2 regions of the Gemmatimonas aurantiaca T-27 genome follow, and region 1 is predicted to be linked to the other one. Evidence: riboswitches for the same ligand, from Rfam matches in the RefSeq annotation. Region 1 holds a riboswitch; the other holds the start of a gene.
What was found. A riboswitch is a leader RNA that binds a small molecule or an ion and turns the genes downstream of it on or off. The one in region 1 is predicted to bind cobalamin.

Region 1 (4,597 bases):
CGTGCCGGAAATGAAGTCGCGTGGTGATTCACTGTTGGTCAGCCCGGGCGAAGCCTGTGGCTGGCTGCATGGGGCGCCGACGGGCGCCATCCTCGATCTCGATACCAAGGCCGTCGAGTTCCTCAAGCTCACCGGTCCGGAGTGGAAGTTCTGATGAACAGCCGTATCCTCATCCTCGATTGTGGTTCGCAGTTCACACAGCTCATCGCCCGCCGTGTGCGCGAAGCGCGTGTGTACTCCGAAATCCATCCGCCCACCAAGTCACTCGACTGGATCCGGGCCTGGAAGCCCACCGGCATCATCCTGTCGGGCGGGCCGAGTTCCGTCACCGATGAGGGTGCGCCCACCATTCCGCCGGCGCTGCTCGATGTCGCACCCGTGCTGGGGGTGTGCTACGGCATGCAGCTCATCGCGCACCTCGAAGGTGGTTCGGTGGTGGGTGGTGGTCGTCGTGAGTACGGCCGCGCCGAAGTGACGGTGGATGAAGCGTCGGGCATGTTTGCCGGCTTCACAGCGGGTGAGAAGACTACGGTGTGGATGAGCCACGGCGATCATGTGGAGCAGGTGCCGCCGGGCTACGTGGCTACGGCACACAGCGGCAACACCTGCGCCGGGTTCCGTCACAAGACCAAGCCCATTCATGCCGTGCAGTTCCACGCCGAGGTACATCACTCGGCGCGTGGCGCGGAGATCATCGAGAACTTCCTGTTCGATATCTGTCACTGCGCGCCCGATTGGACACCTGGTCATTTCATCGACCTCGAAGTGGCCAAGATCCGTGAGATGGTCGGTGACCGTCAGGTGATCTGCGGCCTGTCCGGCGGCGTGGATTCGAGCGTGGCAGCGGCACTGGTACACAAGGCCATCGGTGATCAGCTCACCTGCATCTTCGTGGACACCGGTCTGCTGCGCCTGCATGAACGCGAGCAGGTGGAACGCACGATGCGTGCCCACCTGGGCATCAAGCTCATCACGGTGCGCGCCGAGGACCGCTTCCTGAACGGGCTGGCTGGCGAAGGCGACCCGGAGAAGAAGCGCAAAATCATCGGGCACACGTTCATCGACGTGTTCGAGGATGCATCGGCCGAGGCCGGGAAGAACGCCGAGTTCCTGGTGCAGGGCACACTGTATCCCGACGTGATCGAGTCGGTGAGTGCCAAGGGTGGTCCGTCGGCGACCATCAAGACGCACCACAACGTGGGTGGCCTCAAGCCGGACATGAAGTTCAAGCTCATCGAACCACTGCGCGAACTGTTCAAGGACGAAGTGCGCAATGTGGGCCGCGAGCTGGGTCTGCCCGAAGAGATGGTGGGTCGCCACCCGTTCCCGGGGCCTGGTCTCGCCATTCGTGTGCTGGGTGAAGTCACGCCGCATGCGCTCGATGTGCTGCGCCGCTCCGATGCGATCTATCTCGAAGAGATTCGTGCAGCGGGTTTGTATCCCGACATCTGGCAGGCGTTTGCGGTGTTCCTGCCGGTCAAGTCCGTGGGGGTGATGGGCGACGGGCGCACCTACGAAAACGTGGTGGCACTGCGTGCGGTGACCAGCACCGATGGCATGACGGCGGACTGGTATCCGTTCCCGTATGAAGTGCTCGGACGCATTTCGAATCGCATCATCAACGAAGTCGATGGTGTGAATCGGGTGGTGTATGACATCAGCTCGAAGCCGCCGGCGACGATCGAGTGGGAGTAGGCTCCGTCGCGGTTCGCTGAACGCGTGGACGCGGTATGGCTGAGCGGCCTGGGCCGGTAACGGTTCGGGCCGCTCGTCAATCCGGTAAAAAACCTGCTTGCTTTCGCGAACCGGAGCCGCAATAATCAGCCAGCGTTTGGTTCCCCGGATTATTCCGATCCGGGGTGAAAAGGGAATCCGGTGCGGCGCATTTGTGTGCCTATTCCGGGGCTGCCCCCGCAACTGTAAGCGGTGAGCACCTGTCGATCACGGTCACTGGCATAGGACGCCGGGAAGGCCAGACAGGGGCGTCGACCCGCGAGCCAGGAGACCTGCCAGCGCGCGATTTCACGTCCTCGGGCGGGGTGCCCCGGGTGATCGTCGGTCACGCGATGCGCGCCCTGTGCCGCTCGTACCTGACCCGATCCCTGCCTCCCCTCGTCCAGCACTCACGGGGGTTTCGATGGCAATCTCGCACGGTGTCAGTGAGACGCGTTTCGGCGCGTATTCCGCGGGCAATGGGTCCCGTCCTGCCGACCTGACCTTCCAGGTCATCCGCCGCAACCGCACCCTGTCGCCCTTCGATCCATCGAAGATCGCGGTGGCCATGACCAAGGCCTTCGTGGCCGTTGAAGGGTCCAGCGCCGCAACCTCGGCGCGTGTGCGCGACATTGTCGAACGACGGTGTGTCAGCGTGGTGGAGGCACTGACCCGCCATGCCGATGCGCAGCGCGCCTTGCACATCGAAGAGATCCAGGACCAGGTCGAACTGGCCCTGATGCGCGGTGGTCACCACAAGGTGGCTCGCGCCTACGTGCTCTATCGCGAAGAACGCGCTCGGCTGCGGCGTGAGTCCGGCGCGGAAGAAACCACACCCGGCGTTGCCACGAGCACGGTGCGGTTCCGCACGGCCACCGGCGAACTGCGCACCATCGACCAGGGCCACCTCGGTCTCGTCATCGACGATGCGTGTGATGGCCTCGACGGTGTGTCTGCCGTGTCGGTGCTCGACGAGACGCTGCGCAACATCTACGACGGCATCACGGCCGACGAGCTGTCGCTGGCGCCCATTCTGGCTGCCCGCACGCTCGTGGAGACAGAGCCGAACTACGCCTACGTGAGCGCGCGCCTCTTGCTCGAGCGCCTGCGCGCCGAGGTGTTGAGCGGCATTCATGGGCAAGAGGTAGAAGCGCGTCCGGCAGATATGACGCGGCACTATGTCGACTACTTCCCGTTGTTCGTGGCCCGTGGCATCGACACGGGCCTGCTCGATCCGGAGCTCGCGCGCTTCGACCTGCATCGTCTCGCGTCGGCGTTGCGCCCCGAGCGAGACCTCGCGTTCCGATACCTCGGCCTGCAGACGCTGTACGATCGCTACCTGCTGCACAACGACGGTGTGCGCCTCGAGTTGCCACAGACGTTCTTCATGCGGGTGGCCATGGGACTGGCCCTGCGCGAAGTGGACCGCGAAGCGCGCGCGATCGAGTTCTACGAGCTGCTGTCGTCGTTCGATTTCATGTGCTCCACGCCAACCCTGTTCAACTCGGGCACTCCGCGGGCGCAGCTCTCGTCGTGTTTCCTCACCACGGTGCCCGACGACCTGGACGGCATCTTCAAGAGTGTGAAGGACAACGCGCTACTGGCCAAGTACTCCGGCGGTCTGGGCAACGACTGGAGCCGCGTGCGTGGCCTGGGCTCGTACATCCGGGGCACCAATGGACGCTCGCAGGGTGTGGTGCCGTTCCTCAAGGTGGCCAACGATACCGCGGTGGCCGTCAATCAGGGTGGTAAGCGCAAGGGTGCGGTGTGTGCCTACCTCGAGACGTGGCACATCGACATCGAGGACTTCCTCGACCTGCGCAAGAACACGGGTGATGATCGGCGTCGCACCCACGATATGAACACGGCGAACTGGATTCCCGACCTGTTCATGCAGCGGGTGGAAGAAGACGGCGATTGGACGCTGTTCTCTCCCGATGAAGTGCCGGACCTGCACGACCTGTACGGCCGGGCGTTTGCCGAACGCTATGTGCAGCACGAAATCCGTGCCGAGCGTGGCGAGGTGACGGTGCACAAGCGCGTGAAGGCAGTGGACCTGTGGCGCCGGATGCTCACCATGTTGTTCGAGACCGGTCACCCGTGGATCACGTTCAAGGATCCGTGCAACCTGCGCTCGCCGCAGCAGCACACGGGCGTGATTCACTCGTCGAACCTGTGCACCGAAATCACACTCAACACCTCGGACTCCGAAGTGGCGGTGTGCAACCTCGGCTCGGTGAATCTGGCCAACCATATCAGTGGTGGTGGCATCGATCGCGCGCGGCTGGCCAACACGGTGCGTACCGCCGTGCGCATGCTCGACAATGTCATCGACATCAACTTCTACACCATCCCGGAAGCACGTCGTTCGAACCTGCGGCATCGGCCCGTCGGTCTCGGGATCATGGGCTTCCAGGACGCGTTGCACATGCTGCGCGTGCCCTATGCCTCGGAAGCAGCCATCCGCTTTGCCGATGAGAGCATGGAGTTCCTGAGCTACGAGGCTATTGCGGCGTCGTCGGATCTCGCAGTGGAGCGGGGCAGCTACGGCTCGTTCAACGGTTCGCTGTGGCAGCGCGGCATCCTGCCGATCGATTCGCTGGCACTGCTCGATGCCTCCCGCGAAGGTCGGCTCGAGTGTGATCGTTCGTCGCGCCTCGACTGGAGCAGCCTGCGGGAACGTGTGCAGACGCAGGGCATCCGCAATTCGAATCTGCTGGCCATTGCCCCGACGGCGACCATCTCCAACATCTGCGGTGTGTCGCAGTCCATCGAGCCGTCGTATCGCAATCTGTTCGTGAAGTCGAACATGTCCGGCGAGTTCACCGAGGTGAACGAATACTTGGTGCAGGACCTCAAGAGCCGCGGTCTGTGGGACGAGGTG
Region 2 (4,597 bases), 1.5 Mb from region 1:
AACTGCATCAGCGTGCTCTTGCCGGCGCCGTTGGGGCCGATGATCACGGTGAGCAACCCGCTGTCGATGGTCAGCGTGATGTCGCGCAGCGTGGGCTGCGTCGCACCATGGTGGCGGAAGTGCACGTCGGTGAGCACCCACTCGGGGGCGGAGGCTGCGCGCATCACAGCACACGCTGGCTCGAGGGACGCCGCAACAACCACACAAAACACGGCACACCCACCAGCGCCGTCACCACGCCAATCGGTAACTCGTTGGCTCCAGCCACCGTGCGCGCGGCTGTGTCGGCCGCGACGAGAAACACGGCACCTGCCAATGCCGCCGTGGGCAGCAGACCTTGATTGTCGCCACCCCACAACAAACGCAAGGCATGCGGTACCACGAGGCCGACAAAGCCGATCGTGCCGCTCATCGCGACCGATACTGCCGTGAGCAGTGTGGCGGTGGCAAACGCGATCCACTTCACGCGCTCCACTTCTGCGCCCAGATAGGCCGCCGTGGACTCACCGATTGCGAGCAAGTTGAGTGAGCGGGCCAACCACAGCAGCACCAGAAACGCCGGGAACACGGTCACCGCCAGCACCGACACCGAGCGCCATGACGCACCCGAATGACTGCCCATCATCCAATAGATAGCGGTGCGCACCGACTGATCATCGGCGAACGTCAGCACCAACCAGATGCAGGCCACCAGAAACGATCCCACCACCACGCCCGCCAGCAACAGCACGCGCGTATCGAGACGCTGGCCAACGGAGTACGCGATGCGAAACACCAGGAACATCGCCAGCAGCGCGCCCACAAACGCCGCCGTGGGCAGCGCCCAGATGTAGCGCAGCGAATAGCCGCCCACGACACTGAGCACGGCGCCAAACGCGGCGCCACTCGACACACCCAGCACATACGGCTCGGCCAGTGGATTGCGTAGCAGCGCCTGATAGGTCGTACCACTCAACGCCAGTGCCGCACCCACCAAGGCGGCCTGAAACGCCCGCGGCAAGCGCAGCTCGTGCAGGATGTTCACGTACGTCGGGTCCCCTTCGCCCAACACGGCCTGAATCACCTGCGCGCTCGTGAGCTGGACGGCGCCGAGACGCAGGGCCAGCAGAAGCGTGAAGGCCAGCAGGGCCGCCAGCAGCGGAATGCGCCAGGCGAGGGAAGACAACCGCATCAGTTCTTCACCGCCGAATCACGCGATGGCGCTCGGTCGGGAATGGAATCCGGTTCCGCCACCGGCGACGGGAATTGCGGATGCATCGCACTGCGCAGCACTTCGGCCGCGAGCCCGATGTTGGGGCTCGGACGGCTGAGCAGGTCGGCCGGTACGGCCACTACACGTCCTTCGCGGATGGCCCGCAGGTTGCGCCACCCCTGCATGACCTTGAGGCGCGAAAGGGCCTGGGCCTTGAACTCCCCTACCGGCACCACCACCACATCCGGGTCGCGACGCACGATTTCTTCCATCGTGACGTTCGGCCAGTTCGTGGCGGCGTCGTCGAAAATCGAACGGCCGCCGGCGAGCGTGATCAGTTGCCCGATGAAGGTCTTTGGTCCTGCGGTCATCGGTGGATCGTTGAACACGACGTACATGACCGTCGGCACCTTGAGCGTCTGCACAGAACTGCGCACGGCTTCGAGTTGTGCACGCAGTGCGGTGGACACACGCTGCGCATCAGGGGTGTGACCAGTCAGCGCGCCGAGATTGGCGAGGCCGCGGAACACATCGGTGGTGTCCTGCGTGCGCAGCATGAAGATCGGGATGCCCAGCGCGGTGAGCCGCTCGCGGAATTGCTGGCGTTTGTCGGATTCCCACGACACCACCAGCTCCGGCTTGAGCGAAACGATCATCTCGATGCTCGGATCGACACTGCCGCCAACCAGTGGCAGGTGCTGCACCTCCGGCGCCACGTCGTAGCGCGTGCGCGCGATCAACTGTTCCGCGGCACCGAGCGCCAGTAGCGTTTCGGTGGCACTGGGAATGAGCGAAACCACCCGACGGGCCGGTTGTGCCAGCGTGACGGTACGGCCCGCATCATCGATCACCGTGACCGGTGCGGTGCTCGCGGCGGAGATCGCCGTTGAATCAGCAGCCGCGGCCGCGGCCTGTTGCGCGGTCTTGTCGCAGGCGACCAGCACGCATGCCGCACAGCCCATGGCCATAATGCCACGCCAGGTTGCACGAACGCGCAGAGATGTGTCGGAGCGCCTGCCTGAAAACACAAAACCCGTCCAGTCTCGGTGATCGAGAGGGACGGGGGCGGCAGACATCTATCGACGCACAATAAGGTGCATCAGACCGACGCGGACGGCCCCGCAGTCCTCCCTCGAGGATTTGCAGCGGGAACGAACGGCCGGTTTCCTGGCTCGAGGCGGTCGGCTTCTCCCTTCCCGGTGCATGCACCAGTGGGTGTTGCGCAGAAGTCGCTGCTAGCTGTCGTGTCCAAAGACACGGCAGAGCCTCATACAGTGGCGGGGCCGCGCCGGCATTGCACCGGCTTCCAACAAAGGCCCGTTCGTGACGATCGATTGTGAACTACTGAGATGTGCACGTTAGCGGCATCCCGATTCGGAACGCAAGCCCGTGGCATCTTGCGCGGTGGGTGACCACCGAAGATGCTGCGGGCATGACGGGAACACACGCGGCCAGGACGCAGGACATGCGGCAGGACACACATCACGAAGATGCTCACGGCAATGGACGTGAGTCTGCGGCGCCACTTGGCCTCGTGCTCATGGTGCAGGGCACTTCGTCCCACGCCGGCAAGACCACGGTGGTTGCGGCGCTGTGCCGGTGGTTCGCCAATGCCGGCTATCGGGTGGCGCCATACAAGGCGCAGAACATGTCGAACAACGCCGCGGTGACAGCCGATGGTCGCGAGGTGGGTCGCGCACAGGCCATGCAGGCGGTTGCCGCGCGTGTACCCGTGACGGTCGACATGAATCCGGTGCTGCTCAAGCCACAGAGCGATCGCACGTCCCAGGTGGTGGTACTGGGCGAACCATGGATCACGGCGGATGCCGTGGACTACTATGGCCGCAAGCAACACTTGTGGCCCATTGTCACGGACGCCCTCGATCGACTGCGCGCCGCGTTCGATGTGGTGGTGATCGAAGGTGCCGGAAGTCCCGCCGAGATCAACCTGGCGCAGTACGATATCGTGAACATGCGGGTGGCCCGTCATGCCAATGCGCCGGTGCTGTTGGTGGGTGACATCGAACGTGGCGGCGTGTTTGCCTCGTTGTACGGCACACATGCGTTGCTGCAACCCGAAGAACGCGCGCTGATCAAGGCGTTCGTGATCAACAAATTCCGTGGCGATCCTTCACTGCTCGACCCGGGATTTGCGATGCTGGAAGAGCGCACGGGGGTGCCCACGATCGGTGTGCTGCCGTGGCTCGATCTCCGCGATATTCCCGAGGAAGACGCCCTCGAATGGCGCTCGGCGACCGATCATGGAAACCCCGATGCCCCGCCGGCGGTGCTCGATATCGCCGTCATGCGCCTGCCGCGCGTGGCGAATCTCGATGAGTTTCAGCCGCTCATCAACGAGCCCGGGGTGCGTGTGCGATTTGTGGGTGATGCCGATTCCTTCGGTGCACCCGACCTGGTCATTGTGCCCGGTACCAAGTCCACGCTCGGGGATCTCGCCTGGTTGCGCGAGCGATCACTCGATGCCTGCATCCTGGCACATCGGGCGGAAGGTGGTGCGGTGCTCGGGATCTGCGGTGGTTTGCAGATGTTGGGGGAGCGCATCGTGGACGAACACGGCGTGGAACAGGTGGGTGAAGCCGAGGGTCTCGGACTCTTGCCACTTGTGACCCACTTCGAAGCGCGAAAGATCACCCGCCGTGTGAAGGCGCAGGTGATCGGAGCGCAGACACTGTTCGGTGCTGATCTGCGTGCGGCCGCGCCCTTCGACGCCTATGAAATTCACATGGGGCGCAGCACCTCCACAGAGCGTGGGCAGGCACCGTTGTTTGCGCTGGAGAGTGCACAGGGCCGCTCCCACGACGGATCATGTTCCAGCGATGGCTTGGTGGTGGGGACCTACCTGCACGGCGCGCTCGAGCATGCGCCGTTGCGTCGCGCGATGCTCACCCAGCTCGCTGCGCGAAAGGGGGTCGAGTTGCCGGCATCCGGCGCCGCCACATCGGTCGACGATGCCCTCGATCGTCTGGCCACGGTGGTGTGCAGCAATCTCGATATGGATGCGGTGTTCGACATGATGGGTCTGCGCGGCACGACAACATGAGTGCCGACACCACCAACATGAGTGGCGGGTCGGTGCGCCTGCTGCTCGGCGGCGTACGGGCCGGCAAGAGTGGACGAGCCGTGGCGCTGGCCGAAGCGCAGAGCGATGCGGCGCTGTTTTTTGTGGCCACTGCGCAGGCGTTCGACGATGAGATGCAACAGCGCATCGCCAATCACCAGGCCGAGCGTAGTGCCCGGTGGCGCACGATCGAAGCGCCCGTGTCGATCGTGCCGGCCATCGATGAGGCGTTGTCCGCGCCGCATCTGTTTGCCCGGCGCGTCGTGGTCATCGACTGTCTCACGCTGTGGGTCAGCAATCTGCTGCTCGCACGGGCCGACGACGAA

Region 2: another riboswitch for cobalamin. It lies ahead of GAU_RS02530 (ABC transporter substrate-binding protein); the one in region 1 lies ahead of GAU_RS08965 (ribonucleoside-diphosphate reductase subunit alpha).

Annotation. Positions count from the first base shown of each region.
Region 1 is NC_012489.1:2,074,288-2,078,884, reverse strand. Features, by position in the region: gene GAU_RS08975 (metallophosphoesterase family protein) at 1-154, shown strand, start outside; gene guaA (glutamine-hydrolyzing GMP synthase) at 154-1,695, shown strand; cobalamin riboswitch at 1,815-2,028, shown strand; gene GAU_RS08965 (ribonucleoside-diphosphate reductase subunit alpha) at 2,138-4,597, shown strand, end outside.
Region 2 is NC_012489.1:568,995-573,591, forward strand. Features, by position in the region: gene GAU_RS02520 (ABC transporter ATP-binding protein) at 1-164, opposite strand, end outside; gene GAU_RS02525 (FecCD family ABC transporter permease) at 164-1,171, opposite strand; gene GAU_RS02530 (ABC transporter substrate-binding protein) at 1,171-2,160, opposite strand; cobalamin riboswitch at 2,333-2,542, opposite strand; gene GAU_RS02535 (cobyric acid synthase) at 2,601-4,253, shown strand; gene cobU (bifunctional adenosylcobinamide kinase/adenosylcobinamide-phosphate guanylyltransferase) at 4,250-4,597, shown strand, end outside.